Regions from separate parts of the Sphingomonas sp. VDB2 genome, predicted to be linked through region 3. Evidence: riboswitches for the same ligand, from Rfam matches in the RefSeq annotation. Region 3 holds a riboswitch; each other region holds the start of a gene.
What was found. Region 3 has a riboswitch for cobalamin ahead of ABT375_RS16345 (TonB-dependent receptor plug domain-containing protein). Riboswitches for the same ligand answer to the same signal wherever they lie in the genome.
Positions count from the first base shown of each region.

Region 1 (6,304 bases), on a different replicon from region 3:
CGGCGAGAATCGCGGCTGCGCTGGCCGGCGTGTCGAGGCCGACGCCATTGCCCAGCCGACCGTCGCGATTGGGATAGTTGGCGAGAATGAGCGCAACGCGCCGATCCGAGGCGGGCGTGCGCCGCAATGCCGCCCAATTGGCGGCAAGATCGGCGACGAAAGCGACGCGATCAGGGGCAACGCGCGGCACCACGATGCCGCATTGGGTCCGGGCATCGAAACGCTCGGCCGCCTTGAAGGCGACGGCGCGGGTGAACAGGCGCCCGTCAATCTCGGGCAGGGCGACGTTCATCGCCAGGTCGCGGGGGCCAAGGCCGCGCGGACTGTCGGCCCAGTTCGCCTGTTCGACCCCCGCGAACACGGTCTGGAGGATCGGACAATCCGCGGTTTCGAGGACCGACGGCGTCCGCCTGTCGCCGGGCGAGGAAGCGGCGAAGGCGGTGGCGTTCAGAATGATGTCGGGCCGGATTTCAGCGATCAGGCTGCGCAGCCAGTCGATCGCGAACGGCTCGCGCAGCGCCCGCACATGGACGGCGACGACGTTCAGCCCGCGTCCCTTCAGCGCGGCGACGAGCGCATCGACGGCATCGAGCGTACCGGCGATCATCAGCGCGCGATAGAAGCAGAGGAGCGCGACGGGCTGTCCCGCGCGCCATCCTGTCCGCACATCGTCCAGCGTAGGCCGTTCCATACCCGCCAGATAGAGACCGGCGTCGGCGACCGGCACCGGATCGTCCGGCACGCCGATATCCGCGCCGATCAGCCGCGCGGCATGGCGCAGGAAGCCGACCGCATTGGCGACGCCGCCCTGCCGCAGATAGTCGCGGAGCCGTTCGCTGACCGCCACCGGCAGCGTCGCGGCGGCATCGAGCGACGGATCGGGTTCGCGCCCATCGGCGATCGCGGCGAACGCAATCCCCCTTTCGCGCGCCACCCGCGCGATCTCGTCGACGCCATAGGACCAGTAGGCCTTGCCCCCCAGCAGCACCACGCACACGAAACGCGCATGGGCGATCACCTTTTCGACGTAGAGATCGACCGAATAGGGATGCTTGAGCTGGAGCAGGTTGGCCAGCCGGATCGACGGCGCATCCTCACCCAGCAGGGCCGCCGCTTGGGCGAAACAGGCCAGCTCGCTGTCCGCCACGGTCAGGAACACGATCTCGCCCGGCGATTGATCGAGGTCGATCGCCTCCTCGCCATTGGAGACGGTTCCCGGCGTAGCGGCCAGCAAATGCATCAGGCGAAGGCCGCGCGAAGGGCGCTGTCGATGGCGGCCTGATTCAGCCCCTTCTGCCCGATCACCACCAGTTGTGACAGGCGCGACTCCTCCGCTTTCCAGGCGCGGTCGAAATAATGCTGGATGCGGGGACCGACCGCCTGGACGACCAACCGTGCCGGGCGCCCGGCGACGGCGACCATGCCCTTGATGCGCAGGATATCATGCGCCTCGATCAACGGGGCCATGGCCTGCACCAGCGCATCCACGCCCGCAATCTCGCCGCCGGTGACGACGAAGCTGTCGAAATCGTCATGGTCATGATCGGGGTCGCCGTCATGGTGCGATGGCCGCGCGTCGATATCCTCTTCCGCTTCGGCGAACAGGCCGAGCAGGACGCCGGCATCGATCGCGCCATGATCGGTCCGCACGATCTTCACCCCACTACGGATATCCTTGCCTATGTCGCCCTCGATCCGGGTCAGCGCGTCAGCATCGACCATGTCGGCCTTGTTGAGGATGACGAGGTCCGCGCAGGCGAGCTGGTCTTCGTATAGTTCCTCCAGCGGACTGTCATGGTCGAGCGAGGGGTCGGCCGCCCGCGCCAGCGCCAGCGCGGCTTCGTCGGCGGCGAAGCGCCCGGCGGCGACCGCATCGGCGTCGATCAGCGCCACGACGCCATCCACGGTCGCGCGGGTGCGGATTTCGGGCCACTGGAACGCCTTCACCAGCGGCTTGGGCAGCGCCAGGCCGGACGTTTCGATGATGATATGGTCTGGCGGATTGGCGCGGTCGAGCAGCTTGAGCATGGTCGGCAGGAAATCGTCGGCCACGGTGCAGCAGATGCAGCCATTGGCCAGTTCGACGATATCGTCCTCCGGGCACGCCTCGTCATTGCATCCGCGCAGCAGCGCGCCGTCCACGCCGACATCGCCGAACTCGTTGACGATCAGCGCCAGCCTGCGGCCCTTGGCATTGTGCAGCAGGTGCCGGATCAACGTCGTCTTGCCCGCCCCCAGAAAGCCTGTGATGACGGTGGTCGGGATCTTGCTCACGCTTCTTCTCCTTCAAGCGCCATGGGATTCATGCGCGCGAAGGGGCGATCGGCATCGCCGAGCCTGATAATGGCCATGTCTACCCCCGCTGCACCTGAGCGATATCTCGGGCGGGGGCGTGCCGGACGCGAACGAACGGTCGATGCGCGGCGACGAGCAGGCGCATGGAGCCCGTCAGCGCGCACCGATGCGGCCCCAGCCACATGGGTTCGTCGCTCAGACGGCGTTCACCGTGCCCCGGCCATCCCCTGGACCAAAGCAAGAGCGACCAGACGCCGGCAGGTCTCCTGGCTCGCGGGTCATCGCTTGATGCACGCCTTCCCAGGCCTCGCAGGATTTAGCGTCCGGCCCAGTGGCTGCTCCCCTGGAAAGGGAGCGATGTGCATCGCGCTCGCCGCTTACAGTTGCAGGGACAGCTGCGGATTTGGATGAGCGCCCTCGTCGAGGGACCGCCACCCGCACCGCCTTCCCATTTTAATCCCCTTGCGGGGAACCGGCGCGATCAGTCATCGAAGGGGGCTTGCGGCTCCCCGGATGCGGTCGGCGATACCGGCTGCCGGGGCCGTCCGCAAGCCCTCAGTGCGGTGCGATCGCCTGAAGCCGCCAGATGCGGTTGAAGGACAGGCGAACGGCGGATAGCGGCGCAATGTCGATGGCAGGCGTCGTCACGAGCGGAAAGCCCAGCGCGTGCGCCAGCGCGGCGCGGATCGTCATGGCATGGCTGATGGCGCAGACGCATCCGGGCGACTGCGCGATTCCGTCCAGCCAGCCGCCTACCCGCTGTCGCACCGATTCCATGGTCTCACCATCCGCGGTGCCCTGCGTCGGATCGGCGATCCAGTCGGACAGGGCGGCCGGTTCGGCGGCGAAAAGGTCGGCAAACGACCGGCCCGACCAGCGCCCGGCATCCATGTCCACCAACGCGACCTCGACCGAGGCGTCCAGCCCCATCGCCTGGGCAGTCTGCGCGGCGGCGCGGGACGGGCTGCAAAGGACATGGTTGTCGAAACCCGGCGGCAGGCGGCAGGCGGCGGCATCATGCGCGCCGCGTGCGTCCAGGCCCTCGTCCAGCGCCGGAAAGCCGCCGATCCGGCTGGACGGCGTGGACGCCGCGCATAGGAGAAGGAGGGATGTAGCCAGCGGAACCTCCGGGAGATGTTGACGTCGCGCCATCGCGCACCCTAAACAGCGCGGGCATCAGGAAGAAGAAGCCGGTGAGATTCCGGCGCGGTCGCGCCACTGTTATCGACGTACAAGGTCGAGAGCCAGACCTTCTTCCTGAACATATTATCTCTCGCGGGACGCGCAATCCCCTATAGGAGTACGGATCATGGCAACCACTGCCGCACTGCTCGACGACCATTTCATTCCTGTCCAGGGTGGCTCCGCCATCCCGATCGAGGACATCGCGCCCTGGGCCGTATTCGGCACGCTGATCGCGCTCATCTTCCTCTATTTCGTCAGCACCGAACAGGGCGCCTTCGCCTTGTTCGGCGGCATGTATGTGCATGAATTCGTCCATGACGGGCGCCATCTGCTCGGCTTCCCCTGCCACTGATCGCCGGCGATGACCAAAAGTCTTTTGTGGCGCGGAATGCTGGCCGGCATTCTCGCGGCCCTCGTCGCGACGATGTTCGCGCGCGTGATCGCGGAGCCCCAGATCGATCTCGCCATTGGCTATGAGCATGTCCATGCGGCGCATCATGCGGACACACCTGCGAATGGGCAGGAAGAGGAGCTGGTAAGCCGGGCGACGCAGAAGGGCGCGGGCCTCCTGACCGCGCTGGCGCTTTACGGCGCGGCGGTCGGCGGCATTTTCGCACTCATATTCGCCTATGGTTATGGACGCTTCGGCCGCATTGGCCCGCGCAGCTTCGCCCTGTTGCTCGCCGGGATCGCCATTCTGCTGATCGTGATCGTGCCGGGGATCAAATATCCCCAGACGCCGCCGGCCGTGGGCCAGCATGACACTGTGGGCCTGCGCACCGCCGCCTATTTCGCCATGATCGCCCTGTCGGTGGGCGGCGCGGTGATCGCCGCGAAGATCCGAAGCGCGCTCGCTCGATCCTGTCGTGGCATCGACGCGATGTTGCTCGCAATGGCGGCTTATGTCGCGATGGTCGTGCTGGGCCAGTTTCTGCTGCCCAGCGTCGATGAAGTACCAGCCGATTTCCCGGCGACCTTGCTCTGGCATTTCCGCCTCGCCTCGATCGCGACCCAACTGATCCTGTGGGCCACGATCGGGATCGTCTTCGGCCTGTCGGCGGAACGGGTCATGATTCGCCGATAATCATGTCGCCAGCATCTGGCCGATAGACGTATCGAAATGGCGGTCGATCGCGGCGGCGGCGGCGGTGGGGTCGCGGTCGACGATCGCCTGCGCCAGGTCGAGGTGACAGGCGATGATGTCCTGCCGCTGGGTATCGGTCCGGCGGGTTTCCCAGGCGCGCGGCACCGCCGTTTCCATCAGCGGCGCGAAGGACCGCATGATCTGCGCGAAGAGCAGGTTCGACGCCGCTTCGGCAATCGCATTGTGGAGCGCGATATCGAGCCGGGTCACCTGCGCCATGTCGTCGCACTCCTGCGCCATCGCCTGCGCTATGGCCAAAATCTCGGCAGCCTGCGCGTCGGTGCGGCGCTGCGCGGCAAGCGCGGCGATCCGCAGTTCGAGCGTGCGCCGCACGTCCCACACATCGGCGACGCTGACCTGCTCGGTCGATACCGCATGGTCGAGCGAAGCCCCCATCACCGATCCATCGATGGCCCCGACCCGCGCGCGGCGGCCATTGCCAACGTCGATCAGGTGCAAGGCGGCAAGCGCTCCAAAGGCTTCCCGCATCACCGCGCGGCTAACCCCCAGGCTGGTGGCGAAGGCGCCTTCGCCCGGCAGCGTGTCGCCGACCCGCAGGCTATGGGCGCGGATATGGTCGCGCACGGCCTGGATGGCGCGTTCGACCAGCGACCCGCCATCGTCGATCGCCCGGCTGGTCATGCCGCCAGTCGCTCCGCACGATACAGCGTCGGCGCGACGCCGAAATGGCGGGCGAAGGCGCGGGTGAAGCTGGCATTGTTGAGATAGCCGCAACGATAGCCGATCGACGACACCGGCAATTCGGTCGCCACCAGCATTTCCCCCGCCCGGTCGAGCCGCTGCGCCGTGATGGCGTCGGCGACCGAACTGCCGAACATGTCGCGGAAGCCGCGGGTCAGCTTGGCGCGGTTGAGGCCGCAGGCGCGGGCGATGCCGTCCAGCGTCAGCTTTTCCGCCCAGCGATCCTCGATCATGCGCCGCGCCGTCAGCAGCCTTTCGCTGTCGGCCCGCGACAGCAGCGCATCCTGCCCGATCGGCACGAACCCGTCTTCGCGCCCGGCGCGCAGAAGCTCGCAGAACAGTTCGATGCTCTTGGCCAGCCGATAGGGCGCGGCGGCCGCGTCGTGAAGGCGGCAATCGCGGATGGCGAGCGCGATCGCGCGGAGCGGCGAGGGCAGATAATAAGCAACGCCCGGCGCGAACGGCACCGCCCCGTCGGCCACCCGCGCGCAGGCGTCCGGCGCGACCAGCAGGATCAGGCGGCTGCCCGGATCGTCGTTCAGGTCGGCGAGCGTGGGATGCTCGACCAGCCGGACCGACGCCGAGTGCCCCACCGCGCCGAAACCGAGCAGGAAAGCTACGGAGAGGCCCGCATCATTGGCCAGCGTGGCGATGCCTGGCCCGACCAGCGCGATCATCTCGGGCGACACACTGATTCGATCCATGGCCATCTTCTCCTTGCTCACATACTGACCTATCAGACAGCTTTTGGCAATAGCTATCAGATAGGTCTGTCCGGCGCGCGACGCATAGCCCGCCAGAAGGCGGTGACCGAGACGATGCTGACCGACACGCCGACCGTCGCAAGGCCTCCGCCCAGATGCGCTTCGCCGCCGAGCAAGCCGCTGATCGCCGTCACCAATGTCGGCGCGACGCCGAAGCCGATCAGGCCGGCGATGGCGATGAAGGCGCCGATGCACAGGCCGCGCAATTCGTTAG
Region 1 covers NZ_CP159616.1:310,357-316,660, forward strand. The annotation lists gene cobN (cobaltochelatase subunit CobN) at 1-1,240, opposite strand, end outside; gene cobW (cobalamin biosynthesis protein CobW) at 1,240-2,274, opposite strand; cobalamin riboswitch at 2,534-2,787, opposite strand; gene ABT375_RS19970 (histidine phosphatase family protein) at 2,851-3,447, opposite strand; adenosylcobalamin (AdoCbl) riboswitch at 3,472-3,556, shown strand; gene ABT375_RS19975 (CbtB domain-containing protein) at 3,623-3,832, shown strand; gene ABT375_RS19980 (CbtA family protein) at 3,842-4,564, shown strand; gene ABT375_RS19985 (FadR/GntR family transcriptional regulator) at 4,565-5,266, opposite strand; gene ABT375_RS19990 (helix-turn-helix domain-containing protein) at 5,263-6,030, opposite strand; gene ABT375_RS19995 (MFS transporter) at 6,087-6,304, opposite strand, start outside.
Region 1: another riboswitch for cobalamin. It lies ahead of ABT375_RS19975 (CbtB domain-containing protein); the one in region 3 lies ahead of ABT375_RS16345 (TonB-dependent receptor plug domain-containing protein).

Region 2 (6,304 bases), on a different replicon from region 3:
TACCAGCGCAGACCAGCGCTCGCCTCCGGGGGGCGGACAGGCATCGGGGTCCGCGTAGAAATGCGTCAGGGCCGCCTGGTCCAGCATCGCCGGATCGGCGCCGTCCCATGCCCCGAAATCCAGCTCCCGCCAGCGCGGGTCGATCTGCGGCGCGATGCCACGCGGCGCGGCGATGGCCGTCGCCGCCTGCCGCGTGCGGGTCAGGTCAGACGATATTATAACCTCCGCCTCCAGCCCGCAGGCACGCGCCACGCAGGCGGCCGTCCCCGCATCGGTGGCGGCCCAGTCGGCATGTCCCAGCAATCGCCCGGCAAGTTCGGGCGTGCCATGCCGCATCAGATGGAGCAGCATGCCGCTCATCCGCCCGCCGATACACCCGCATCGGCGAAGGTCGCCATCTGGTCATGGGCCGCTACCGCCGCGCGGATCACCGCCACCGCCACCGCGCCGCCGCTGCCCTCGCCCAACCGCATGTCGAGATCGAGCACTGGCTTCAGTCCCAGCCGGTCGAGCAGCCGCCCGTGCCCGGCTTCGGCCGAGCGATGTCCGGCGATCACATGATCGGTGATCGCGGGCGTGGTGGCCGCCAACGGCGCCAGCGCCGATGCGCAGATGAACCCGTCAAGCACCACCGGCACTTGGCGATGCCGCGCCGCCAGCATGGCCCCTGCAATGGCGACGATCTCCCGCCCGCCAACCCGGCGCAGCGTCTCGAACGGCGTCATCGGCGCTTGGGCATGATGCGCCATGGCCAGATCGACCACCTGTCGCTTGACCGCCAGTGCGTGGGCATCCACGCCGGTCCCCGCGCCGACCCATTCCGCCACGCTGCCGCCGAAGCTGCGCTGGCACAGGGCCGCGGCGGCGGTACTGTTCCCAATGCCCATCTCGCCCAGCAACAGCAGGTCCAGGCCCGGATCGACCATATCGGCCCCGCAGTTGAGCGCGGCCAGGCAATCCGCCTCGCCCATCGCCGCGGCGACCGTGAAGTCTTCGGTCGGGCGATCAAGGTCGATCGGCACGACCTGCAGATCCAGCCCGGCTGCGCCCGCCAGCGCATTGATGGCCGCGCCGCCAGCGGCGAAATTCGCAACCATCTGCGCCGTCACCGCGGGCGGAAAGGCGCTGACGCCATGCCGCGCCACGCCATGATTGCCCGCAAAAATCACCGCCCGGCCGCGATCGATATGCGGGCGCGCGCGCCGTTGCCAGCCGGCCAGGAAGATGGCGATCTCCTCCAGCCGACCCAAAGACCCGGCCGGTTTTGTCAATTGCCCCTGCCGCGCTGCGGCAGCGGCGCGGCAGGCCAGGTCGGCCCCCGGCAGGGACGCCAGCGCGTCGTCGAAAGCCGCCACGGTGGGAAACAGGCTCATGTGGCGACGAACCCGGCAGGCGGCAGACGCACGATGAAGTGGCCCTTCACCCCTTGCGGCCAGTCGGCATAAGGCACCTGGCCATGGGCGCTCGCGGCATGATGCGCCGCATAGTCGAGGATCGCGCGCGCGGCATCCTCGTCGGGCGTAAAGCGCCCCAGCACATAACCGATCTTCCCCGGCGCCCGCAGATGGACGGCGCAATGGTCGGAACAGGCGAAGAGGCAGGGCATGTCCTGCACCGCCACCCCGTCATAGCGGTCCGACCCGGCCTTCACCCGGCGCAGCGCCTCCGCCAGCCGCGCACCGCCGCGCACGCCATCGGCATCTTCCCGCTGCCCCGGCGAGTGGCGGCAACTGCTGCACACCACCACCGCCGGACCATCCTCGACCGCGCGCAACATCAGGCGGTCGCCGCACGGCGCAGCAGGCCGCTGCGGGCGGCCAGATGCTGCAACGCCAGCAGGCCGGCTAGGATCATGGCGTAGCGCCCGAATTGCCGCGCCATTACATCCGGCGCGAAGGCCGCCCAGCCGGAATCGAGCGCCCATGCGCCCGCCAGGACGGCCAGCTTGAACGTAGCGAACGCTGCTCCATAGGCCGCGACCAGCCGCACCGCCGGATGCGCGTGCGGCAACAGGCGCACCGCACCATCCGCGCCGAGCAGCGACGCGATGGCCGCCAGCGCCATGGTCCCGGCCCAGACGCCATTCTCCACAGTCGTTTCATAACCCAGCTGGCAATAGCCCACCCCCTGCGACACCGCCCAGGCCGCGAGCATCAGAATGATGCCGTCCTGCCGGCGGACATGCAACGCGGCCAGGGCGGCCAGGGCGGGGAAAGGCGTGGCGCAGGCCAGCGCCAGAGTGGTTATGGTGCTGGCCAGCGTCATCAATCCGATCCAGAGATGGCGGGCGGCGGCAGGGGACAGGCTGTCCATGGTCATACGCTCCTTGTCAGGGGGGATCAGAACCGCGCCCGCAGGCCAGCATGAATGCTGCGGCCCAATTGACCGTAGCGCCGCGCGGTTTCATAATATTCGTCGAACAGATTTTCGACCCTGCCGAATAGCGTCAGCTTGCCCATCACCGGCATTTCGGCACGCAGATCCACCAGCGTGTAGGCCGCATTGACCAGTGGCGCGACCGTGGCGCTGGTGCGCGCGGTGTCGAGCGCCTTGCCCGACCAGCGCACCGCCACGGCGGTGCTCAGGCCGAACGCCCAGTCGTACCGCGCTGTCGCATTGGCCGCATGGCGCGGTCGCCGCGCCAGTTGGTTGCCATAGTTCAGGCCCGGCGACCGATCCTCCGCGGACACCCAGCTATAATTGCCGTCGATCGTCAGCCGACCGGCATGGGCGACGCCGGCCAGTTCCAGCCCGTGCGCCTCGCTGCGCTGGACATTGGCATAATAGCCAAAGCGCGGTGCCGTCGTGCCCGGCGCATAGCAGAGCGGCGGCCGGTTGGTCGTCGGACAGCCATTATAGGTGATGAGATTGTCGGTGCTGCGATCGAACCAGGTCGCCGACAGGATCAGCGCATGGTCGAACAGATGCTGTTCGATGCCGGCATCCCAGCCATGCGCCTTTTCAGGCACCAGGGCGGTGTTCCCATAATCGCTGTAGAGCTGGTAGAGCGTCGGCGCCTTGAAGCCCTCGCCATAGCTCGCCCGCAGGATCGTGCGGTCCTTGACCAGCGCCCAGGCTGCGCCCGCGCCGAAGACCGTGTTGCCGCCAAAGGTCGAATGATGATCGTAGCGCACTCCACCATTGACGGTCAGGCCGGCCAGCGGCTCGACGCTCAGTTGGGCATAGAGGCTGTCGATATCAGCAGACCCGCGGGTCGTGGCGTAGGCAGCCAAACTATCGGAAGGCGAAGCCGTGCGCATCCGCTGCTCCTCGCGCTCCGCGCCGAAGGTCGCGGTCCAGCCCTGCGCGATGGTGAGCACGCCCTGATATTCGTAGCGCTTCGTCTCGCCTCTGGCGGTGAAACTGGTCTGGCGCAGTTTGCGGGCGGGGTTGACGTTGTCGCGTAGCGTCTCGCTGCGGCTGAAGGACAGGCGATTGCGCAGCGCACCGCCGAACAGGTCGGCGTTCAGGCCGGCATAGCCGATCCATTCCTCCACTTCCGAATATTCCGGACTATCGGGAATGGCCCCGGCGCTGTCGATGTCGGTGCGCCCCTTGGCATAATAGCCGCGCATAGCGATCGACACGCCCGGCGCCAGCGCGACGCCCAGACGCCCGTTGAGCGTGCCGTTGGTGTAGCCGTCCTTCTCCTTGGCGCCAAAGCGCGGGCTGATCGCCGAGATGCCCTCCGTCGTGAAGCGGCTGCCCGCGACCTGCCAGTCGATCGCGCCCTGTCGGCCGCCCAGCGCAGCGCGGGCGCTGACGGTATCGCGCGATCCCGCCTCGATATCGAAGCTGCCTTCGATCGGGCGTTCGGCCCGTGCGGTGACGATGTTCACCACGCCACCGATCGCCTGGCTGCCCCAGAGGATCGACTGTGGACCGCGCAATATCTCGATCCGGTCGATGGCGCCGGTCATCAGCGTCGCGAAATTATAGCCGCCGCCGGTCGAGGACGGATCGGCCAGCTTCACGCCGTCGATGACCAGCACGGTCTGGTCGGCCTCCGCGCCGCGAATGCGGATCGAGGTCGCCGTGCCATAGCCGCCATTGCGGGTGAAGCTGACGCCCGGCGTGCGGATCAGCAGGTCGGACACCGCCAGCGCCTGTGCGGCGTCGATTGCCGGCTTGTCGATGATGGTTATGCTCGACGCCACCTGTTCGATGGCCTGCGGCTGGCGCAGCGCGGTCACGATCACCTCGCCCGCATCATCGGCCAAGGCCGGCGTCGACAGGCCCGCCAGAAGCAGAAGGCCGCTCTTTGAAATCCAATGCATCATAATCCCCCAGTCGTTGACAGGACCGGGCGGACGCGACGCGGTGGCGATGCAGGGCGCACGCGCGCACGACATCGCCACCGTGCGAACCCGCACGGTCAGCTTGTCGTTGCGCGAGGATATCCTCGTTCGACCGGCACACCCTGTCCGGACGAAGAACGACCGCGACAGGCAGGTCTCCTGGCTTGCGGGTCAATGCCGTATTCGAAGCGCCTTCTCGGAATCATCGATTCCAATGGCTTGTGCCTCGATGGCTCGCCGCTCACAGTTGCAGGGGCAGCCGGGGTCTTTAACCCCGTTCCCTTTTGATCCCCTTGCGGGGAACCTGACGCGCAGCCGCCCTAATCGACTTGGATCAGGCGATCAAGTGGAAGAAGCCACCGGTCACCTGGCCCGCGCGGTGGCCCGCCGGAGGAAGGGCCTGCCCCTCCGCATCGGCCATGTCGGCCAGCGGCTCGCCCTCGCTGGCGGTGATGCTGGCATAATGGAACTCATGACCCAGCAACAGTTGCCCGACAGAGGCGAAGCTGGTGCCGTGCCGCAGCCGCGCGCTGCGATAGCCCAATGTTCGGCGCCTGCGCGCAAAACTGGTATCCATCGGCAACAGGCCCGCCATCGGGTGGACGACGCCGTCGCCATCCTCCAGCGTGCGGCCCAGCACCATATAGCCGCCACATTCGCCATGCACCGGCCGGCTCTGCGCAAAGGCGCGCAGGCCGTTCAGGAACTGGCCATTGGCCGCGATCCGCGCAGCATGGAGTTCGGGATAGCCGCCGGGCAGCCAGCAGGCATCGCAATCGGCGGGCGGCGATTCGTCCGCCAGCGGAGAAAAGAAGCGCAGCTCCGCGCCGGCCGACCGCCACCAATGTACGATATGGGGATAGAAGAAGCTGAAGGCGGCGTCCCTGGCGACGGCGATCCGCTGCCCCGGTGGCCGGATGCCGGGCGGTTGCGCCGGCACGTCTGTCGTAGCGCCGGCCGCCGCCTGGATCGCATCCAGATCGCATTGCGCCGTCACCCGCCCTGCGATCGCGTCGATTCGCCGTTCCAGTTCCTCCGTTTCGCCAGCCTGCACCAGTCCCAGATGGCGGGACGGCATGGCCAATCCCTCGTCCGTGGCCATCGCACCCAGCAGCGGCAGGCCGATACGCGCGAACCCATCCTCGATCATGCGGACATGGCGCGTGCTGGCCACCTTGTTGGCGATCACTCCGGCGATGGCCGGCGCGCCGGGAAAAGTCGCGCAGCCATGCGCCACTGCCGCCACCGTCTGCGCCGCTGCGCGGGCATCGACGACCAGCAGCATCGGCCAGCCCAGCAGCCGCGCCACATCGGCCGACGCGCCCGAACGACCCGGCGCCCGCGCGCCGTCATAAAGGCCCATCGCGCCTTCCGCGACGACGAGTTGGACAGTTGTAGCGACGTGCGCCGCCAGCCCCTGCAGCATGGTCGGCGCCATGGCGAAACCGTCCAGGTTGATCGAGGGCCGGCCGGTCGCGGCTTCGTGAAAGGCCGGGTCGATATAGTCGGGTCCGCATTTGGCACCCTGCACGCTCAGGCCGCGATCGGTGAAGGCGCGTTGCAGGCCAATCGTCACCATCGTCTTGCCCGCGCCCGACGCCGGGGCGGCGATCACCAGTCCCGCGCCCAGTCGCGGCGTCACGACGTGCGCCATACCGGCAAGGGGGCGATGGCATCCACGAAGAGGGCGGCGCGATTCGGTGTCATGCCCGCCTTGTGGCAAAGCAGGCCCCGCGCCGCCAGCGCGTCAATTGCGGCGGAGGCGCCTCAGCAGGTGATCCGCGCCCTTGTCGCCGATCATGATCGCGGTGGCGTTGGTATTGCCGGCGGGAAGGCTGGGCATGACCGAGGCGTCGGCGACCCACAGCCCCTCGACGCCGATGACGGCCAGATCGGCGTCGACCACCGCCAACGCATCGTCGCGCGCGCCCATCCTGGCCGTGCCGACCGGGTGATATAGTGGGATCGATGCCATGCGCACGTAGGCGCGCAACTGTTCCGGGTCG
Region 2 covers NZ_CP159616.1:727,477-733,780, forward strand. The annotation lists gene ABT375_RS21740 (histidine phosphatase family protein) at 1-360, opposite strand, end outside; gene cobT (nicotinate-nucleotide--dimethylbenzimidazole phosphoribosyltransferase) at 357-1,373, opposite strand; gene ABT375_RS21750 (DUF1636 domain-containing protein) at 1,370-1,777, opposite strand; gene ABT375_RS21755 (hypothetical protein) at 1,777-2,313, opposite strand; gene ABT375_RS21760 (TonB-dependent receptor plug domain-containing protein) at 2,340-4,280, opposite strand; cobalamin riboswitch at 4,430-4,621, opposite strand; gene ABT375_RS21765 (cobyrinate a,c-diamide synthase) at 4,633-5,940, opposite strand; gene ABT375_RS21770 (GMC family oxidoreductase) at 6,046-6,304, opposite strand, start outside.
Region 2: another riboswitch for cobalamin. It lies ahead of ABT375_RS21760 (TonB-dependent receptor plug domain-containing protein); the one in region 3 lies ahead of ABT375_RS16345 (TonB-dependent receptor plug domain-containing protein).

Region 3 (6,304 bases):
GCCAGCGCATAGCCGTCCAGCCGCCGCGTATTCGCCGCATTGTCGAAGCTGTCGCCCACCATCGTGACCGTCGCGCCGGTCGACAGGCCGAACGACCAGACATAGTCGGCCGACACGCTCACCGCATTGGCGGCGCGGCGGGCCAGGCGATTGCCATAGGTCGCCGATCCCGCCGACCGGTCGCGCGCATCGACATAGCTGTAGCTGCCGGTGACGGTCAGCGCATCGACCGGCTTCAGCGCGATCGACGCTTCCACGCCCTTGGCGCGGGTGCGGTCCAGATTGCCATAGGTGAAGGTGGCGTTGTCATAATTGATCTGGTTGCGCGTATCCCGGCGGAAAGCGGTGACCGACAACATCGCCCGACCACCGTCCAGGCTCTGGTCGAACCCGACATCATAGCTTTTGGACCGTTCAGGGCGCAGCGCCGCATTGCCGCTAAAGCTGTCGTACAGTTGATAGAGCGACGGCGCCTTGAAGCCTTCGCCATAGCTCAACCGCACATTGGTCGCGCCGCCATTGGGCGAATAGTTGGCGTTCGCGCCGAAGGTCGTCGCGCCGCCAAACTGGCTATGGTCGTCATGGCGCACGCCACCGGTCACGGCCAGACCCGTGAAGGGCTTGACGATCGCCAGCCCATAGACGCTGTCGATGTTGATCTTCGCGCTGGCGGTCGAACCGAAGCCGAAGAAATCATAATCCGGCCGCTCATGCTCATAGCCGAACAGCAGCTTGGCCTGGTCGACCGGCGCGTAGACGCCTTCATATTCGAAGCGCAGGTTGGTGCCCGAATAGCCATAGTCTGGGTCGGTGCCGCGCACGAAATAATAGTCGCGATCGTTGCGCATCCAGGTGACGGCGGCGCGGTTGGTCAGCTTGCCATCCAGCAGCGCCAGATTGAGGCCCGCATAGCCGACATATTGGTCGAGCTTGCTGACGTCGCTGCTGTCGGCGGGTGCGCCGAAGAAGCTGTCATAATCGAGGTCGGCATGGATATAATAGCCGCGCAGGTCCAGGCTCAGCATATCGGTGAAGTTGAGCTTCAGCCTGGCGTTGGTCGCGATATTCTCGGTCCCGTCGCGCTCCGTACCGCCTGCGGCCGACGAAATGCCGTCGGTGCGGAAATAGGCCGCGCCTACGCCGCCCGCGGCGATGCCGCTGGTGCCCGACACGTCCGCCTTGGCGCTCAGCGTGTCGCTATAGCCATAATCCACCGATGCGTTCGCGCCGAAGCCCTCGGCCGGCACGCCGGTCATCAGGTTGACCACGCCACCGATCGCCTGGCTGCCATGGACCACCGAGTTGGAGCCGCGCAATATTTCGATCCGCTGGATATTGCCGGTCAGCAGCGGGCCGAAATCATAGCCGTCGCCGATGCCGCTGGGATCGTTGACCTTCACCCCGTCGATCAGCACCAAAGTCTGCGTCGTCTCCGCGCCGCGCAGCGACACGCCGGTCACGCCGCCGGTCGATCCGTTGCGGTTGAAGCGCACGCCCGGCGTCGTCGCCAGCAAATCGACCACATCGATCGCCTGCCGCGTCTTGATCGTCTCCGCGTCGATCACGGTGATCGCCTGGCCGACCTCGTCGCGCGACTGCGCAATGCCCGTGGCGGTGACGACGATCTCGTCATCCTGCGCCCATACCGGCGTCGCCACGATCAGCGCCACCAGAGAAATGCCTGTTTTCAACATATATACCCCCCGGCGCCGGTGCGACTTGGGCTGGGGCGTCCGCAATGCGGTCGGGCGGAAGCAAGGGATGGCGCCATATCCCGTCCACAACCCGATGCGGCCCCGGCCGCATGGCGTCGCTCGACGGAAAAACCACCGTGCCCCGGCCATCCCCTGGACCAAAGCAAGAGCGACCAAGCGCCGGCAGGTCTCCTGGCTCGCGGGTCGCAGCACGGATGCATAGCCTTCCCGGACATGGGTCCAGTGGCCGGTCTTTCGACCATATGCATCGCACTATCCGCTTACAGTTGCAGGGACAGCCACGGAATTGGGCGCTCGCACGCCCGCACCGCATTCCCGATTAAGCCCGTTGCCGGGCACCGGCGCGATCATCTCGCAGGGGAAGCCAAGCCGCCCCCACGCCGCGCGCTCTAAGGGAAAGCGGATGCGATGCCAAGCGGCACCGGGTTTAAGCCAACGGCCTGTTGCTCCGCAGCAACATGGCGTCCCGCCGCGCCAGCACGACCAGCGGCAAGCCGGCCTCTTCCGCGCGGGCCGCCGCCAGCCGGGTCGGCGCGGAAATGGTGACGAGCAACGGGCATTGGCTCAGCACCGCCTTCTCCACCAGTTCATAGGAACAGCGCGACGACAGCAGCGCAAAACCGCCGTCCCAGGCCGCGCCAGCCCGCGCCATCGCCCCGATCAGCTTGTCGAACGCATTGTGCCGGCCGACATCCTCGCGCGCCAGCCGGACGGCCCCGTCCGCCCCGACCCAGGCCGCGGCATGGGCCGCGCCGGTCGCCGCGTTCAACGGCTGGTGATCGTGCAGCGCCGCCAGCGCGCGAAAGATGGCGGCGCGGTCCGCCCGCGACGTCGTCGCCACGCGCGGCAGCGGCCGGATCGCCTGCTCCAGATTCTCGATCCCGCATATGCCGCAGGAGGATTCGGACGCGCGATGCCGTACCCGCTCCAGCAGGGCATCGGTGCGGTCCTGCGGCAAGGTCGCGCGGGCGACGATGCCCTGTCCGGTCCGATGGGTATCGACATCGAACGCCGCGTCGCCCGGCCCGATCAGCCGCTCGCCCAACGCAAAGCCCAACACCAGGTCGCCAATGTCGGTGGGCGTCGCCATCAGCACCGCATAGCCGATGCCGTTAAATTCGACCGCGACCGGCACCTCGTCGGCCAGCGCGCGGTCGATCGCCTGCGTCCCGCCGTCCGGGGTCAGGCGATCGAAAGTCAGCGGGCGGGCGGCGGCATCATCCATCATCACGGCGTAGCGATGGACGGCGTGCCGCTCAACCGGCGTCGCAATGCCCGGCCTCGTCCACCGCGTTGAATTGCGCCGCATCGACAGCGGGCGCCGGCCTGCCCTGCGCCATGCGCGCGACGGCGGCGGCGACCATCGGCGACAGGCGCTCGGGCTGGTCCTGCGCGATGGCGATGATCTGCGCCTTCATCCGCGGATCCCAGAAGCGGGTCAGATGCTCGGCCAGCGCTTCCGTCGCCTTCGCCTCGCCCATCATCGCCATGTTGCGGGCGATCTGGTGCGCCATATAGACCAGCCGGTCCGTGGTGGACATGACATGGGTGTCGTCGCTCATGTCCGTCATCCTATTCGGCCGCTTCCAGCGGCGCGATGCGGCGGCTGGTCCGGGCCTGCTGCGCATAATCCTGCTGCCAGTCGCTCGGCCCGTTCGACGCCATCACCTGCACCGCCGTCACCTTATATTCCGGGCAATTGGTGGCCCAGTCCGAATAGTCGGTGGTGATGACGTTCGCCTGCGTCTCGGGATGGTGGAAGGTCGTATAGACCACACCCGGCGCGACCCGCTCGGTGATGAGCGCACGCAGGGTGGTCTCCCCCGCCCGGCTGCGCAGCGTCACCCAGTCGCCATCCTTCAGGCCGCGATTGTCCGCATCGCTCGGATGCATTTCCAGCCGATCTTCCGGATGCCACGCCGTATTGGCGGTCCGCCGCGTCTGCGCGCCGACATTATAGTGGCTCAAAATGCGCCCGGTCGTCAGCAGCAACGGGAAGCGCGGCCCGGTCTTCTCGTCGGTCGGCACATAGTCGGTGACGACGAACTTGCCCTTCCCCCGCACGAAGCCGTCGATATGCATGGTTGGCGTGCCGTCGGGCGCGGCGTCGTTGGCCGGCCATTGCAGCGATCCTTCCGCCTCCAGCCGGTCATAATGGACGCCGGCGAAGGTAGGCGTGAGCGCGGCGATCTCATCCATGATTTCGGACGGGTGGCCATAGGTCCAGCCCAAGTCCATGGCGTTGGCCACCAACTGCACGATCTCCCAGTCCGCATATCCATTGAGCGGCGCCATCACCTTGCGCACCCGCTGGATGCGCCGCTCGGCATTGGTGAACGTGCCGTCCTTTTCCAGGAAGGTCGATCCGGGCAGGAAGATATGGGCGTAATTGGCGGTTTCGTTGAGGAACAGATCCTGCACCACTACGCACTCCATCGCCGCCAGCCCCGCCGCGACATGATGGGTATTGGGATCGGACTGGAGGATATCCTCGCCCTGCACGAACAGCCCCTTGAACGTCCCGTCGGTCGCGGCGTCCAGCATGTTGGGGATGCGCAATCCCGGCTCGGCGTCCAGCGCCACGCCCCATGCCCGCTCGAACAGGCTGCGCGTCGCGGTGTCGGACACATGGCGATAGCCCGAAAATTCATGCGGGAAGCTGCCCATGTCGCAGGCCCCCTGCACATTATTCTGCCCCCGCAGCGGGTTCACGCCCACGCCCTCGCGCCCGACATTGCCGGTCGCCATGGCCAGGTTGGCGATCGCCATCACGGTCGAACTGCCCTGCGAATGTTCGGTGACGCCCAACCCATAATAGATGGCGCCATTGCCGCCGGTGGCATAGAGCCGCGCCGCGGCGCGCACGTCCTGCGCCTTCACGCCGGTCAGCGGCTCGATGGCCTCGGGCGAGCGCGCCGCCTCCGACACGAAATCCGCCCAGTCGGCAAACTCGTCCCAGTCGCACCGCGCCCGAATGAAAGCCTCGTCATAGAGCTTCTCGGTCACGACCACATGGGCGATCGCGGTCAGCATCGCGACATTGGTGCCGGGTCGTAAGGGCAGATGATGTTCCGCCGCGACATGGGGCGATTGCACCAGATCGGTGCGGCGCGGATCGATGACGATCAGCTTCGCGCCCTGCCGCAAACGCTTCTTCATGCGACTGGCGAAGACCGGATGCCCATCGGTCGGGTTGGCGCCGATGACGAGGATCACGTCCGCGGCCATGACGCTGTCGAAATCCTGCGTCCCCGCCGACGTGCCGAAAGTCTGGCTCAAACCATAGCCGGTCGGCGAGTGGCAGACGCGCGCGCAGGTATCGACATTGTTGTTGCCGAACCCCTGCCGGATCAGCTTCTGGACAAGGAACGTCTCCTCATTGGTGCAGCGGCTCGACGTAATCCCGCCGATGCTGCGCGTCCCATATTTCGCTTGGATGCGCCTAAACTCACTCGCGGTATAGGCGATCGCCTCGTCCCACGACACTTCGCGCCACGGCTCGCTGACCGACGCGCGGATCATCGGGTTCAATATCCGGTCCTGATGCTGCGCATAGCCCCAGGCGAAACGGCCCTTGACGCAGCTATGGCCGCGATTGGCCTTGCCGTCCTTCCACGGCACCATGCGCACCAGTTCCTCGCCCCGCATTTCCGCGCGGAAGGTGCAGCCGACGCCGCAATAGGCGCAGGTGGTGACGACGGCGCGATCGGGCGTGCCGACCTCCACCACCGCCTTTTCGATCAGGCTCGCGGTCGGGCAGGCCTGCACGCACGCGCCGCAGGACACGCATTCCGACCCCAGAAAATCCTCGCCCTGCGACGGTGACACTTTGGACTCGAAACCCTTATTCTCGATCGTCAACGCGAACGTGCCCTGCACTTCCTCGCAGGCGCGCACGCAGCGCGAACAGACGATGCATTTGCTGGGATCGAAATCGAAATAGGGGTTCGACTGGTCCTTTACCTGCCCCATATTGGTTGCGCCGTCATAGCCATAGCGCACGTCGCGCAGGCCCACCGCGCCCGCCTGATCCTGCAATTCGCAGTCCCCGTTCGCACCGCAGGTCAGGCAATCGAGCGGATGGTCGGAGATATACAGTTCCATCACCCCGCGCCGCAATTGCTTCAGCCGGTCGGTCTGCGTCCGCACCACCATGCCGTCGGCGACCGGCGTGGTGCAGGACGCGGGATAGCCGTTGCGGCCTTCGACTTCGACCAGGCACAGCCGGCACGACCCGAAACTCTCGACACTGTCGGTCGCGCACAGCTTGGGAATCGACCCGCCCGTCAGCGACGCCGCACGCATGATGCTGGTGCCTTCGGGCAGGGTCACGCTCTGCCCGTCGATGGTCAGGGTGACGGACTTGCCCGTGGCGAGCGCCGGCGGCGTGCCATGATCGGTTTCGCGATTGAAGCTCATTCCGCTGCCTCCTTGATGGGTGCAGGCGCACCGAAATCCTCGGGGAAATAGTCGAGCGCGCTCAGCACCGGATAGGGGGTGAAGCCCCCCAGCGCACATAGCGACCCATATTTCATCGTATCGGCCAGATCGCGCAGCAAAGCCGTCTGCCCCTCGATCGACACATCGAT
Region 3 covers NZ_CP159615.1:3,263,412-3,269,715, reverse strand. The annotation lists gene ABT375_RS16345 (TonB-dependent receptor plug domain-containing protein) at 1-1,694, opposite strand, end outside; cobalamin riboswitch at 1,859-2,073, opposite strand; gene fdhD (formate dehydrogenase accessory sulfurtransferase FdhD) at 2,143-2,943, opposite strand; gene ABT375_RS16335 (formate dehydrogenase subunit delta) at 2,972-3,277, opposite strand; gene fdhF (formate dehydrogenase subunit alpha) at 3,288-6,134, opposite strand; gene ABT375_RS16325 (formate dehydrogenase beta subunit) at 6,131-6,304, opposite strand, start outside.